One region of the Solibacillus sp. FSL W8-0474 genome, then DNA from elsewhere that is predicted to be linked to it. Evidence: predicted binding sites of a transcription regulator. Region 1 holds the regulator's gene; each other region holds the start of a gene.
The links. Region 1 encodes Rex, which represses fermentation and respiration genes when NADH is low (regulators of the CRP and FNR family bind a similar motif). Its sites were predicted from a motif close to TTGTGAAATATTTCACAA; they were not measured.

Region 1 (5,176 bases):
TGCCATTCATATGGACTTCACTCACATTTTACTTTATACCATTTGTGGTATGATTTTTTCATTTTTATATTTTAAAACAAAGCGACTTCTCACACCGATTATCGCTCATATCCTTTTAAATGGGTTCGTGACATTTGTTCAGATGAATGCAGATAAGTTTCAAGTATAATTTTTCAAACCCGCTATAGATTGAATAGCGGGTTTTTCAATTCCATAAATATGGACTGCAGTATTTTACAATAAAAAAAACGCTACCCCTTTTGATAGCGTTTTACCTTAACTATTCATTTGCTCCATTTGTCGACGTTGCTGTTCGAGTAACTCTTCTACTTGCAGCTCACGTTCACGTTCTTCCTCTTCTAATATGCGTTCCTTTTCGGCCGCTTCGTATTTCCGATAGCCGATACGTGAAATGACAATGCTGATCTCATATAAAATAAAAAGCGGAATCGCAATAATAATATTCGATACTAAATCAGGCGGTGCCAACAGTACTGAAATAACGATTAAAACAAAGTAGGCATACTTACGAAACTTTATCATGAGATTAGGATTAATAATACCAAGACGGGATATAAACAATGTAACAACAGGCAATTGAAATAGTATACCAAACGGTACTACCAGCTTGATTAAAAAAGAGAAGAATTCGTTAATACCAATTGTTTGTGTAATATTCAAGTCTGCCGATAAATCCGTCATAAAGCGCATAATAAACGGGAATAATATATAGTAGGCAAAGGCAATTCCTCCAATACCTAAAACAAATGCATAAGGGATATACTTCAAAGTCGCTTTACGTTCCATTTCATGCAAGCCAGGAGTAATAAAAGCCCATAGCTGATAAAGCAAAAGCGGAGACACAATGACTGCTGCCACAATAAAGGTTACTTGTAAATAAACAGTTAAAGGATCTGCCGGACTAAATGCATTCATGGAAAAACTAGCAGCTAAATCGCTACGTTGAATGTGTCGAATTAGTGGTTTAGCTGTATAAAACCCTACAAAAAGAGCCATTACAAAGAAAATCGCCACGAAAAACAAGCGCTTTCTAAGCTCCTCCATATGTTCAACTACAGTTAATTCTCTTGAATTCATAGTAAGACTTCCTTATTTACTTAACGTCATTTTTTTCATTATCTTTATGTTCAATAACTTTTTTCTTGTTATCAAAATCATCATCGTCATCTGTCAAGCCTTTCGTAGCGCTACGGAACTCGCGTAAAGTAGTCCCCATTGCACGACCTAATGATGGCAATTTTTTTGGTCCAAAAATTAATAAAGCAATAAGTCCAATGATAATTAGGCTCACCGGTCCAATCGCATTTAAATGCACAACCACTATAGCCACCTCCTCTATTATTATGTACATTTTACAGTAATTAACTAGAATTTGCTATTTATAGTAATGTGAACAATTTGTTACTAACCTGAATTTCGCACTAAATAAATAAGTGCCTGTAATTCTACCGATAAATCGATGTTCATTACTTTTAATGTATCAGGTACGGATAATCGTACAGGCGTGAAGTTTAAAATCCCTTTTGCATTCATTTTAACAAGACGGTCTGTCATCATTTGGGCAGATCGTGATGGGACAGTAAGAATGGCTAACTCTGCGCCAAATTCTTCATACATTTCCTCTAAACGATCTGGATGGAATACAGGGATGTCGCTAACTGTCGTTCCTTCAAGAGGTGCTTTCGTATCAAATGCGACAACAATACGTGTATTATGATTTTTTTGGAAATTATATTTTAGTAGACCATTCCCTAGGTTACCGACTCCTATTAACGCAACATTCATCGCTTCGTCCTGGTCCAATGTTTGACGGAAAAACTCTAGCAAATATTGTACGTCATAGCCATACCCCTTTTTACCGAGTGCCCCAAAATAAGAAAAATCACGTCGAATCGTTGCTGAATCTATTTTCATCGCATCACTTAATTCTTGTGATGAAATACGCTTTTTACCTTCATTTGAGAAGTTTTTTAAAAACCGATAATAAAGAGGAAGTCTTTTTGTCGTTGCTTGTGGAATTTTTATATCTGGTTTCACACATTCTCCTCCTATGTACATTTGAAAATTGTTAGGCCAACATTATGTTGGTCATTCAGGTGTTGCTACATAATCCAGCACTCTTTGTCTGAGCTCTCTAATTTGAGCAGAAGCAAGTTAATCTTACTAAACTACTAGCAACAAGTAAAGTATCCATCGTTGCGTACGATGTTCCCTTCCATTAAACTAAATAGGAGAAACTGAGGTGTAAAAATGATTGTCTTACAAGTAAATCAATTATATAAATCCTTTATTACCGATGAAATTTTAAGTGGTGTAAAGTTGGAAGTTCAACACCGTGATCGTATTGCATTAGTCGGTCGAAACGGTGCAGGGAAATCAACGTTATTAAAAATAATTGCCGGGCAAATGAGTTACGACTCAGGTGAAATTATTATTCCGAAAGATATACGACTCGGCTATTTGGAGCAACATGCAGGAATCGATTCAGAGCTATCAATTTGGGACGAAATGATGACAATTTTTTCAAGCCTACAAAATCAAGAACAGAAGCTGCGCCAGTTAGAAAAACAAATGGCAGATCCAAGCATCTATGAAAACACTGAACAATATACACGGGTTACTGGAGAATATGACCAATTACAGCATGACTTCAAAGATGCAGGTGGCTACCAATATGAAGCCGATACACGTTCCGTATTACATGGGATGCAGTTTTTCCCTGAGGACTATGATAAGCCGATTCGCTCACTTTCCGGCGGACAACGGACACGCCTAGCCCTTGCGAAGCTTCTTTTATCAAAGCCGGACTTACTGATTTTGGATGAACCGACAAACCATTTGGATATTGAGACATTGTCATGGCTAGAAGGGTATTTAAAAGGATATGAAGGTGCAATTTTAATCGTTTCCCATGACCGATACTTTTTAGACCAGGTCGTGTCGATCGTTTATGAAGTATCACGTACGAAAGTATCTAAATATGTTGGGAATTACAGTGGTTATTTAGAAGAAAAGGCAAAAAATTATGAGCGGGACTTAAAAATGTATGAACGCCAAATGGATGAAAAATCAAAGCTTGAAACATTCATTCAAAAAAACTTAGCACGTGCCTCGACAACCAAAATGGCACAGTCCCGTCGTAAAGTATTGGAAAAAACAAATTGGATGGACTCTCCGGATGGCGATGAAAAAAGTGCGAACTTTGGCTTTACTATTGAGCGTCAAAGTGGAAATGATGTACTATCCATTGATGATTTATCAATCGGCTTCTCCCAAAAGGAAATTTCGACAAATATTCGAATGCGCGTATTTAGGGAAGACCGCATTGCCCTTGTCGGACCGAATGGTGTCGGCAAGTCTACCTTATTAAAAACAATCGTTAAGGATATACAGGCAATTGCAGGAGATATTCGTTACGGTACGAATGTCCAAATTGGCTACTATGATCAGGAACAGGCAAAACTCCATTCCAATAAATCTGTATTAAGTGAACTTTGGGATGAATGGCCATTATTAAACGAAAAAGATATCCGCAATATTTTGGGGCGCTTCCTTTTTAGTGGCGATGACGTGGCGAAATCTGTAAACTCACTGTCCGGTGGCGAAAAAGCACGTCTTGCACTGGCAAAATTAATGATGCAAAAATCTAACTTTCTTGTACTAGATGAGCCTACAAACCATTTGGACTTAGACAGTAAAGAAATATTGGAAAATGCATTAATCGATTATCCAGGGACGCTTCTTTTCGTTTCACACGACCGTTACTTCATTAACCGGATCGCAACTAAAGTTATTGAACTATCCAGCACAGGTTCTTTTGAATATTTAGGAGACTATGACTATTATTTAGAGAAAAAAGAAGAACTTCAAGAGCTGGCTGCTATGCAAACACCTGCAACTGAAAAAAATGCGGCAGAAAAAAATACTCAAATGAAATCGACATCTATGATTGATAAAGATACGAAAAAGAGAGAACGCCAAATTCGCCGTGCTGTCGAGGAAATCGAAGTAAATATGGGTGCATTGGCTGACACTATTGCAACATTTGAAGAGCAACTTTGTGATCCTGCCATTTACTCAGACCACGAAAAAACATTATCGATACAATCTGAATTAAATGAAGTAAAGCAGCAACACGAGGAACTTGAGATGGAATGGCTTGAATTAAATGACGAACTAGAACAACTATAGTAAAGGAGTGTCCAAAAGAAATTTTGGGCACTCTTTTTTACTGTAGCCTCTTTTGTAAGTAACTCTAGTTCTCATTATTATTGTATAATACTAATTCTATAATTTTCCTATCTACATAATAATCATATATATAGGTCAATACGCCAAATTTCTACAAATTTCTCCACAATTTTATACACAATACAAATCTAGTTCTACCAACATATCAACATAGTTTTCCACATTATCCACAATTAAAATCAAAGTTATACACAATCCGATGTGAAAAAGACACCACTATATATAGATAAGTCACATGTTTTCCACAAGTTATTAACACTTTGTGCATAAGTACGCATGTTCGTACAACTTTTTTGTGATTAATTAACTTTATCTGTGGATAATTTTCAGAAAAATTCAACATTGAATAAAATCTTGTTATAAATGAGATTTATCTATCATAAATTATTAGTTTCGACTTTCTTATATTATTGCAATACACTAAAACAATTATCCCTTTATTTTTTCCCATAAAAAAGCATGATAGAACGGAAATAATATAATTCCGTTCTATCATGCTTTTGGTCCTTATTTCCAACTATTTAGTTCCATACCAGGACGGCCATTCATAGCTAAATCCCCACGAATACCTGCTTGATACATTTGATAGGCAGCTGCACCAATCATAGCAGCATTATCTGTACATAATTTTAACGGTGGTACGAAAAACGGAATACCTTCTTCTTTAAATGCTTTCTCCAATGCTGTACGTAGCCCTTTATTTGCCGATACGCCACCAGCTGCAATAACTTGCTTCACATGATATTCTCGTGCCGCGCGTACTGTTTTCGCTGTTAATACTTCCACAACACTATCTTGGAATCCTTTTGCGACTTTTTCAGGAATAATTTCTTCCCCGCGCTGATCCATATTATGCTTGTAATTAATAACAGCCGATTTTAAGCCACTAAAGCTAAAATCATAG
Region 2 (5,176 bases), 1.1 Mb from region 1:
GTGATTTCCATTATTCGAGCAAAGGAAACAGTAGAAAAGCAGGATTTATTAATCGTAAGTTATGATGGGATTGAAGTGACCTATCAACGTGCTGATTTAAATCAAATAACATTGGCATATTGCTGTTCAATTCATAAATCCCAAGGCTCGGAATTTCAAACGGTTATTATGCCGGTAGTACGCAGCTACTCTAAAATGCTACGTAGAAATTTACTGTATACCGGAATAACACGCGCAAAAAACTTCTTAATATTATGCGGCGAGCCGGATGTATTAGCGAATGGCTTAGCCAAAAATGATGATTTAACACGACTAACAACATTAAAGGCTCGACTTGATCCTGAAATTACAGAAATACAGGAAGTAAATGAAATACCGGAAAAAGAGGTAAAAACAGAAGGAATTAGTGAAAAAAAACAATCAAAAACATCTTCTGAACAGTTAGGTCTACTAAATACTACCTCCTCACATAAAATCGGAGAATCATTACCGAATCATTTAACAGTGGAAACTGCACCGTATATTCATCCATTAATAGGCATGAATGACATTTCTCCATATGATTTTAATGAATAATAAAACCAGCTATTTTTTTCATTTCTGAATGAAAATAGCTGGTTTTTTGTTGTATTAAAGTTTGTTTGACTTCAAAATACTTTATAATATGTGGATTGTTTATCTTCATCGAAAAAGGGAAATGTTTTTAAAATATAATAAAAAGTTAAGGGAATTATGACATGACACTTTTAAACATTAAAGTCGCAAAATATAAATGTCAGAAGTTTTTAAAGAAACTATTAATTAATAATATGTATGTGATTATGTTAGTATAATAAAAACGTATATGATGTCCGAAGTTTGATGTCAAATAATGTAAAATGAAAAGGTTTACAAAATTAAAGGAGAAGGTGCGCAAACATGGATTTCGTTTGGGGAATCATAGGTATTGTTGGAATCGTAGCGATTGCTATAGCATTGTCAAATAACCGTAAAGCAATTCAGTGGAGAATTATTATATCAGGTTTAATTGTACAACTAATTTTCGCATTTATCGTATTAAAGTGGTCATATGGCCGTGAAAGATTAATGCAACTTTCTGAAGGGGTACAAAAGTTAATAAGTTATGCAAATGAAGGGATTTCCTTCGTATTTGGCGGATTAGCAGATCCGAATAATGTTGGATTTGTTTTTGCAATGAGTGTATTAACGATTATTATTTTCTTCTCTTCTTTAATCTCTGTTCTTTACTATCTAGGGATTATGCAATTTATCATTAAAATTATCGGTGGCTTTTTATCAAAAGTGTTAGGAACAACAAAAGCAGAGTCGGTGAATGCTGCTGCTAATATTTTCGTTGGTCAAACAGAAGCACCGCTTGTAATTCGTCCATTTTTAAATAAAATGACAAAGTCACAAATGTTCGCTGTTATGACTGGTGGTCTTGCATCGGTATCAGGTTCTGTATTAATCGGGTATTCTTTATTAGGTGTGCCTCTTGAATACTTATTGGCTGCAAGTTTCATGGCCGCTCCAGCAGGTTTGGTTATGGCAAAGCTAATGATTCCTGAAACAGAAGAAATCGATGAAGCAGATTTCAAACTAGAACGTAATTCTGAAGCGACAAACGTTATTGATGCTGCTGCATCCGGGGCATCTGACGGTTTAAAATTAGCAGTAAACGTTGGTGCAATGTTACTAAGTTTCATCGCATTAATCGCATTGCTGAATGGTATTTTAGGTGGCGTAACTGGCTGGATAGGTAACTTTACAGGATGGACAGCCTTAGATAACGTAACACTTGAAGGTATTTTAGGATATGTATTTGCTCCATTAGCATTTTTAATTGGTGTACCATGGGATGAAGCAGTTCGCGCCGGTTCATTTATTGGTCAAAAATTAATTTTAAATGAATTTGTAGCGTATTCTAACTTCGGTCCTGTGATTGGTGAATTTTCGGATAAGACAGCTATTATCATTTCATTTGCGCTATGCGGATTTGCTAATTTAAGCTCAATGGGTATCTTAATTGGTGGTCTTGGCGGTATGGCTCCTGAAAAACGTAGTATGATTGCAAAACTTGCGGTTAAGGCAGTTGCTGCAGGTACGTTAGCATCTCTATTATCAGCTGCTATTGCAGGTATGTTTATTTAAATAAGAAATTATTATATAGGAGACTGTGCTAAAACTTAGTTTAGCGCAGTCTTTTTTTAGTAAGTAATTTCGCTAGCAAGCTTTTCTAGTACTTGTCGATTTGTTAGGACATAACCCCGATCTTTCTTCGTTAAGTATCCTTCTTCGCAAAATTGTGCCAGAACAAATAATAAATGTCGGTATGATACCCCTAAATATTCGCATACCTCTGTATGTTTTTCTTTATAGAATTGTTTATCAGACGATAGTAAAATGAATGATGCCAGTCTATTTTCTAATGGATAAGCCTGGTTTTGAGTATATTTGGCTGTCATATCCATAGTTTTTTGACTTAAAAAAAGACAGAGCATTTTTAAAAATACCGGATCAGCTAATAATTTTTCTTTCACTTCACGGATGGAAATTGCAAAACAAATGGATGTTGTAACGGTCTGGATGCCTTTTGAGTAACGTTCTGCATTTAATAATTCCATTTCTCCCATAAATGTAGGAGATGTTATAAAATCAATTAGAGAAATTTTCCCGTTTTTATGTGTAACATATAATTTTGCTTTTCCTTCAATCATGTAATACAAATAGTCGGGAAAAGAATGCTCATGAAAAATATACTCCCCTTTATCAAATTCATAAACTTGTATAAAAGGATTAATATCAAATGAAAAATATTGAGAAATAGGGTATTGCTCAATATAAGGTTTACTTTCTTCTAGTGATAACTTTCTCAAATTATAAAGCAACTCCTTAATATAAAATATGAGATATCTCACATTATTGTACAAATTGTCGTGCTATTATTCAACATTATAAGAATGGAAGAAGGCTATATTATTATGAACAATCAGCGTTGGCTGGCAAAGAATTTTTTTATGTTCTTTATTACGTGGGGTATATTTTTACCTTATTGGACAGGCTGGCTTATTAATGACAAAGGTTTAACCGTTTCAGATGCGAGTATTATTATGGGGTTTGGTTTAGTTGCACGAGCAATCTCGACAATCCTTATTTTCCCGTATGTCTCAAAAATAATGAGCAATAAAAATGTACTTATATTCTTCACAGTGGCATCTTTAGTAACCGCACTACTTTATGTACCTATCGATTCTTTTGTAGGCTTATTCATCATGACGATGCTTTTTAGTGCATTGTATCCTGCATTATTACCTGCAGTGGAAAGCAGCGCAGCGACATTAATGCAGCAAGGTGGAATTCATTATGGTAAGGCACGTTCACTAGGTTCATTTGGCTATGTAGTTGCTGTATTAATTATTAGTATGATTACAGGAATGTACGGCGAACAAATGATTTTATGGGCGATGATTTTCGGTTTAACTGCATTATTAGCAATTCAACTAATGCCCGCCCCAAATGTTTTGAGCTTAGCTCCTTCAAAGGAAACTGGAAAAGCATTATCGATGAAAGGGCTATTTGATGTAAAAAGTTTTATTGTCGTATTATTTGTAGTGATCTTACTTCAAGGGGCACATGCCTCTTACTATAATTATGGCTATATATATTTACAGGAGTTAAACGTAAACCCCTTTTATATCGGAATGATATTGAATGTCGCAGTGTTATTTGAGATTATTTACTTTTTAAAAGCAGATACGTTCTTAACGAAGTGGAAGCCATCATCGTTAATGTTATTGGCAGCGGTTGGTTCAACTGTACGTTGGATTATGATATATGCTTTTCCAAATATGCCTATGTTTATTGTGTCTCAGGCACTTCACGCACTGTCATTTGCAATGGCGCATTACGCATTCATCCGCTACATATCTCAAGCATTACCGAAAGAACAAATCCCGAATGCACAGGGGATTTATTCTGCGCTTGCAATGAGTTTAAGTGCTGCGATCTTAACGCTTTTAGGTGGAGCTCTGTATGAAGTTGAACCTAGTTTGGCATTTTTAGGAATGGTTATTTGTACAGGACCAGCTATTGTATTGATACTATTGACGAAAAATCGTTTTAATTATTAAGGAATGCGGATTGACAGCACGTAGTCAATTTTCTATAATGAAGAACATATATTAATGAAAACGATGATGGAACAAGTACGTATTGGACTTCGTGAGCAGAAAGAGATTTCTTGGCTGAAAAAATCTCCGCGAAAATTACGGAAAGCTACTCCAGAGTGCAGCTAATACCTGCCGTATGCTTACGTTATAAGCACTTGAGATATAATGCTTTATGCATTATAAATTAGGGTGGTACCACGAGATAACAGTCTTCGTCCCTTTACCGGGATGAAGGCTTTTTTTGTGCCCAATTCATCGTACTTCAAAAACATTACAGGAGGATATAATTATGACTACAAAAACAATGACAGGTTCTGAAATTCGTCGTCTATATCTTGATTTTTTTAAAGAAAAAGGACATCATATTGAACCATCCGCACCATTAGTGCCAATTAATGACCCATCACTTTTATGGATCAACTCGGGAGTTGCGACATTAAAGCCATATTTTGACGGACGTATTATTCCGGATAACCCACGTATTACAAATGCACAAAAATCTATTCGTACAAATGATATCGAGAATGTAGGGAAAACAGCACGTCACCATACTTTCTTTGAAATGCTGGGGAATTTCTCAATCGGGGATTACTTTAAAAAAGAATCAATTCATTACGCTTGGGAATTTTTAACGGACGAAAAATGGATGGGCTTTGATCCGGAAAAGTTATCAGTAACTATTCACCCGGAAGACCAAGAAGCTTATGATGTATGGCACAACGAAATCGGTATTCCGAAAGAGCGTTTAATTCGTTTGGAAGGAAACTTCTGGGATATCGGAGAAGGTCCATCTGGTCCGAACTCAGAAATCTTCTATGACCGTGGTGAAGCATATGGTTTTGGGGCACCTCCAGAAGAAATGTATACAGGTGGGGAAAATGAGCGATATTTAGAAGTGTGGAATTTAGTGTTTTCTCAATTCAATCACAATCCTGATGGAACATATACGCCACTGCCGAAGCAAAATATTGATACAGGTATGGGTCTGGAGCGTATAGTTTCTGTTG
Region 3 (5,176 bases), 1.6 Mb from region 1:
GAAGCTGGTAATCCTACTAGTTGCGTATTGTTAGCACCAATTGTAGCGATACCGTCTTTACGTCCTAAAGAACCTAAAGTACCTGAGTTTGTGAATTTGAATTCTTTTAAATCTGCGCCTTTAATTTGAGCGAAGATGTTATAGCCTGCTACTTCACCTTGCTGCCATGCAACTTGTGCTGTTGGTGCATAAGTTGGACGGTCGCCCGGGTTAGGAATATGTGCTGAAGCATCACCGATTACAAATACTTCTGGGTGAGAAGTTGATTGTAGGAAATCGTTGATTGTCGCTTTACCGCGATCTGCTGCTAAACCAGATTCACCTACGATTGGAAGTGGTGCAACCCCACCAGTCCATACTAATGTATTAGCTACGATTGGCTCACGGTCTTTTAACTGAATTACATTTCCTTCTACACCTGTAACAGGAGTTGACGTGATAAATTCAACACCACGTTTTTGTAATGAAGTTGTCGCACGGTCGATTAAGTTATCCGGGAATACTGGTAAAATTTTTGGACCTGCTTCAACTAGCTTGATTTTTAGGTCTTCGAATTGTACACCGTATTTTTCCGCTACTTTCGGGAAGTGGTCAACGATTTCACCTACAAGCTCAACACCTGTTAAACCGCCACCGCCGATAACGATTGTCGCGTCTGCTTCATCTTTAGTTTTAGCGTATTCTTTAATACGAGCTTCAATATGCTCGCGAATAGCGTTTGCTTCATCAACAGATTTTAATACGAAAGAGTTTTCCTCTAAGCCTGGGATACCGAAGAATCCAGTTTGGCTTCCTAAAGCAACTACTAACGTATCATATTGTAAAGTTTTGCCGTTTGAAAGTGCTACTTCTTTATTATTTACATTAAAGCTGTTCACTTTAGCGATTTCAAGGTTAATATCTAAGCCTTTGAAGATTTTTTCAAGTGATAAAGATACAGCGCCTTCTTTAATTGTTCCACCTGCAAGACGGTGTAATTCTGTAATAATTTGATGTGTTGGGAATTGGTTTACGACTGTAATACGCGCTTCATTCGTAGTTAAAAATTTGCGAGCTGTTTGAGCAGCTAATACACCGGCAAACCCAGCACCTAAAATAACGATTTCTTTAGTTACCATGATCAATATCCTCCAATAAATAGATTATGCAATTATTTCGTTTCTTTACGTTCAGCTGCTACTTGTAAAAATGCATTTGCAAAACGTAATGCCCCTTGTACTTGAGGGTCTTTCAACATTTTTAATAAGCCAAATACGCCTACTGTTTCATTGCTTACTTCAGCACGGTCTTTCGCTTCAATTGCAGTTTGAGCAATAGATTTTGCTGTTCCTACTACTGGGCTTGCCATTTCAGTAACTGCAGCTACTGTATCATTTTTTAGCGTTTCATCTGTTGCAACACTTGATGCGAAATCATACGCTTTTGTTAATAAAGTTGTCATTTCAGCTAATTTCGGTAAATTATCTACCAAAGTAGTCAATGAAGCCTGCACCTCTGGCTTTAATAGTTGGTCTAATACGTCTAATTGTTCTTGTGTAACAGACACTTTTTCTACCTGCTGATTATTCATTTCTGACATAATAACTCTCCTTTGCCAACACCAATATTTTTTCTAACGAAAGTTCATACTTATTTGTAATTCCTTTCACATACCCATTCATTAAGCAACGATAGCACAAAGAATCACTTGTTACAATTAGAAAAATGAAATAAAATTAGGAAAAATAAAATAATCGAATATTCTGTAATTTGAACCGATTAAAAACTTTTATTTTTATGTATTTTAAGAGATATTCTGTGATTTTTCGGGTTGAATTATTCTTTTATATTTTATTTTAATGAAGTATTTTTTTGCGATAATTTTTTTAGGTAAATAAATTTATGCAGTAATTAATAAGAAGAAACTTATAAAAGCGGAGTGCTACAACTTAGAAATACTTGCGCAAACATCTTAATCCAAACCGGAAATGAGGCGGAGCAATGTATTATAAAGAGTTATATGTATCCAATGAAAGTAAACCGTTCCCTGCGACGATTCGAAATTATCGGGAAGAGGATTTCGCTGAATTAATCCGCATTCAAAAAGAATGTTTCCCCCCTCCATTCCCCGAAGAATTATGGTGGAATACGGAGCAATTAAAAAATCATACTGCGCTATTTCCAGAAGGTGCATTGTGTATTGAAGTGGAAGGTAAACTTGCTGGCTCTATGACAGCCTTGCTTGTCGACTTTGATATGAATGCACCGCACCATACATGGGAGGAAATAACAGACAACGGTTATATTAGAAATCACAATCAAAACGGCAATACACTTTATGTAGTTGATATTTGTGTAAGTCCTGTTTATCGTAAGTTAGGCTTAGGAAAATGGCTCATGTTATCGATGTATGACATAGTCGTCCATCTCAAGCTGGAAAGATTATTAGGAGGAAGTCGCATGCCCGGCTACCATCGTTATGAAAATGACATGACACCGGAACTATACGTTCAGTCCGTAGTAAACGGCGATATACAGGATTCTGTCATTTCCTTTTTACTGCGCTGTGGACGAATCCCTGTCCAGGTCATAACCAATTATTTGGAGGACGAAGAATCCTGTCATTACGGTGTGCTAATGGAGTGGAGAAATCCGTTTAAATAGGTGTATTACTTAAGCTATTTTTTAGTGTTACTTATCATCTCGACTCTGTTTCCAAAAGGATCTCTAAACTCAAAACGTTCAAAATTGGGAATAGGCACTGAATCTAATATTTTTATATCATTTTCAATCAATACTTCTTTCCAATAGGATACATCTTCTACCTCATATGCTAAATGGGCTTTCGTTGATAATCTGTCAAAACCATCTTCTGTTCCTACATGAACTTGTGTACTACCAACTTGTAACCAAAAGCCCCCTCTTCCTTGAAGCGAATCTGGCTTTTGAATTTCTTCTAACTGTAAAACATGGCAATAAAAATTTTTTCCTTCTTCTTCGGCACCTTTTGGTATCGTAATTTGAGCATGATGTAATCCTATAATCATATATATATCCCCCTAAGTATTAAGACTAATTTTATTATATGTAATATGGTATATAAATAAAATTATGGGTTATTTATGAAAATCCATAACTATTTCTTATAAAGTGTGAATGCCCTCTCTAAAATAAGGGAAGGCTTTACCGTTATTTGAATGATGTAGCTCATTTCTAGGTTAAATAAAGGAATGTTTTACCGTTATTTCAAATAAAATCATGAAATTACATGTTTTTTAGGTCAATAGCGGAAATTACTTCCCTTATTTTGATTACTTTTTATTTTATTTTCGAAATAAGGGAAATTCCTTCCGCTATTTATCTCATTACACACTTCAATCTCCTCCACCATAACCATAACTACTCATTGTCCATCCTTCTAAAATCAAAACTCAATTAATCTAAGCTATTTTATTTATTCATGACATTTTCTATTTGATTTTCCCTTTAACTAGTCCTAGAAGTCATTGGCTCGGAATAAAATGCAAGGAAATCATTTTCTTGGGGGGCTATTCATGAATTCTATCTTGACGTATGTCTTTTTAGGCGTATCTATGGCTGCAACAATCGGACCTGTTAAGACCGTTTTATTAAATACGGGTTTGAAGAATGGGTTTTTTCATGCCTGGTTTTTTAGTCTCGGTGCCATAGTAACCGATATCATCTATATGTTTGTTGTTTATTTTGGGATTGGACAATTTATTGAATCGGAATTATTGAAAACGATACTTTGGTCTTTCGGCTGTTTTGTCCTTTTGTATACAGGTATAGAAAATCTTCTATCGCTACATAAAATTGAGATGGATTCAAATACCAAAAAAAGAACACGTCTTAGACAATCAATTATGTCCGGTTTCTTCATGTCGCTGCTAAATCCGCTAACGATTCTTTTTTGGCTTGGGATATATGGCTCCATCCTTGCAAAAAATGCGGGTTCAACTACAATCTATCAAATCATAATACTTAGTATCGCCATTTTAGTTGGTATTATTTTAGTGGATTTTCTTATGTCCTTTTTCTCAAGTGTCGCACGAAAATTATTATCCACGAGGCTTTTGAAAATCGTTTCCTTCGTTTCAGCCATATTAATGATCGGATTCGGACTATACTTCGGCAAAATGGCTTTCCAAATGTTATTTTAATGCATGCGGACAACACTTAAATTGTTATATGAAAAACTTGTCAAATAATTAAGGCGCATAAAATACCCGAAATGAAACCATACCTTATAAATAAACAAATTAGTCGAGGTGTGGTAATGGACAAAAGTAAGGCTCAAGTAAGTGTCTGGTGTATTGTCAGTTTAACTTCAATTCCTCTTATCATGACACTGGGAAATTCCATGCTTATACCGGTGCTCCCGATACTCGAAGACAAGGTCGGGATCACATCATTTCAGTCAAGCATGATTATTACAAGCTATTCTATTGCAGCAATTTTCCTTATACCTGTAGCAGGTTATTTATCAGACCGATTTGGAAGGAAAATGGTAATATTGCCTAGTTTAATCCTCGCTTTAATCGGTGGTCTTATTGCCGGGTTTGCTTCCTGGAAAATGGATGACCCGTACATGATGATCATTATTGGTAGGGTTATTCAAGGAATCGGTGCGGCAGGAGCAATGCCGATCGTTATGCCCCTTGTAGGTGACCTATATCAGGATGATGATGAAAAAATAAGTTCGACGTTAGGAATAATTGAAACGTCTAATACTTTCGGTAAAGTGTTGAGCCCCATTTTAGGTTCAATATTTGCAGCTGTTTTATGGTTTCTGCCCTTCTTCTCAATTTCAGCGCTTAGTTTAATTTCTATTTTACTTATCTTTTTCTTTGTAAAAGTCCCTAAAGAAAAAGATGAACCTTTAAAGTTCAAGGAATTTTTAAGTAATACAAAGGAAGTTTTCAAAGAGAAAGGAAAATGGTTGTATACCATATTTTTAAATGGTGTACTCGTTATGCTGATATTATTCAGTATGTTATTTTTCTTATCCGACAACCTCGAAAAAGTTCATGATATAAAAGGTGTTAAGAAAGGTTTTGTTTTAGCCATTCCACTTTTACTATTGTGTATTTCTTCTTATGTTTCTGGTCGTAAAATTAAAGGCGACTTGAAAAGAATGAAAAAAATAATTGTTATTTCGTTAATTGCCATGTCTACA

Region 2: yeiL (transcriptional regulator YeiL) is a predicted target of Rex. The motif match lies at 2,903-2,920, and genes of this name have one in related genera.
Region 3: NYE67_RS10330 (DUF1641 domain-containing protein) is a predicted target of Rex. The motif match lies at 1,634-1,651, and genes of this name have one in related genera.

Annotation. Positions count from the first base shown of each region.
Region 1 is NZ_JBBOQJ010000001.1:3,695,439-3,700,614, forward strand. Features, by position in the region: gene NYE67_RS18680 (CPBP family intramembrane glutamic endopeptidase) at 1-169, shown strand, start outside; gene tatC (twin-arginine translocase subunit TatC) at 277-1,098, opposite strand; gene tatA (twin-arginine translocase TatA/TatE family subunit) at 1,115-1,342, opposite strand; gene NYE67_RS18695 (redox-sensing transcriptional repressor Rex) at 1,426-2,058, opposite strand; gene NYE67_RS18700 (ABC-F family ATP-binding cassette domain-containing protein) at 2,272-4,212, shown strand; gene tsaD (tRNA (adenosine(37)-N6)-threonylcarbamoyltransferase complex transferase subunit TsaD) at 4,780-5,176, opposite strand, start outside.
Region 2 is NZ_JBBOQJ010000001.1:2,600,966-2,606,141, reverse strand. Features, by position in the region: gene recD2 (SF1B family DNA helicase RecD2) at 1-576, shown strand, start outside; gene NYE67_RS13150 (NupC/NupG family nucleoside CNT transporter) at 919-2,151, shown strand; gene yeiL (transcriptional regulator YeiL) at 2,208-2,876, opposite strand; gene NYE67_RS13140 (MFS transporter) at 2,982-4,130, shown strand; T-box leader at 4,185-4,392, shown strand; gene alaS (alanine--tRNA ligase) at 4,459-5,176, shown strand, end outside.
Region 3 is NZ_JBBOQJ010000001.1:2,097,726-2,102,901, forward strand. Features, by position in the region: gene NYE67_RS10325 (NAD(P)/FAD-dependent oxidoreductase) at 1-1,118, opposite strand, end outside; gene NYE67_RS10330 (DUF1641 domain-containing protein) at 1,151-1,579, opposite strand; gene NYE67_RS10335 (GNAT family N-acetyltransferase) at 1,981-2,643, shown strand; gene NYE67_RS10340 (VOC family protein) at 2,658-3,026, opposite strand; gene NYE67_RS10345 (LysE family translocator) at 3,534-4,160, shown strand; gene NYE67_RS10350 (MFS transporter) at 4,277-5,176, shown strand, end outside.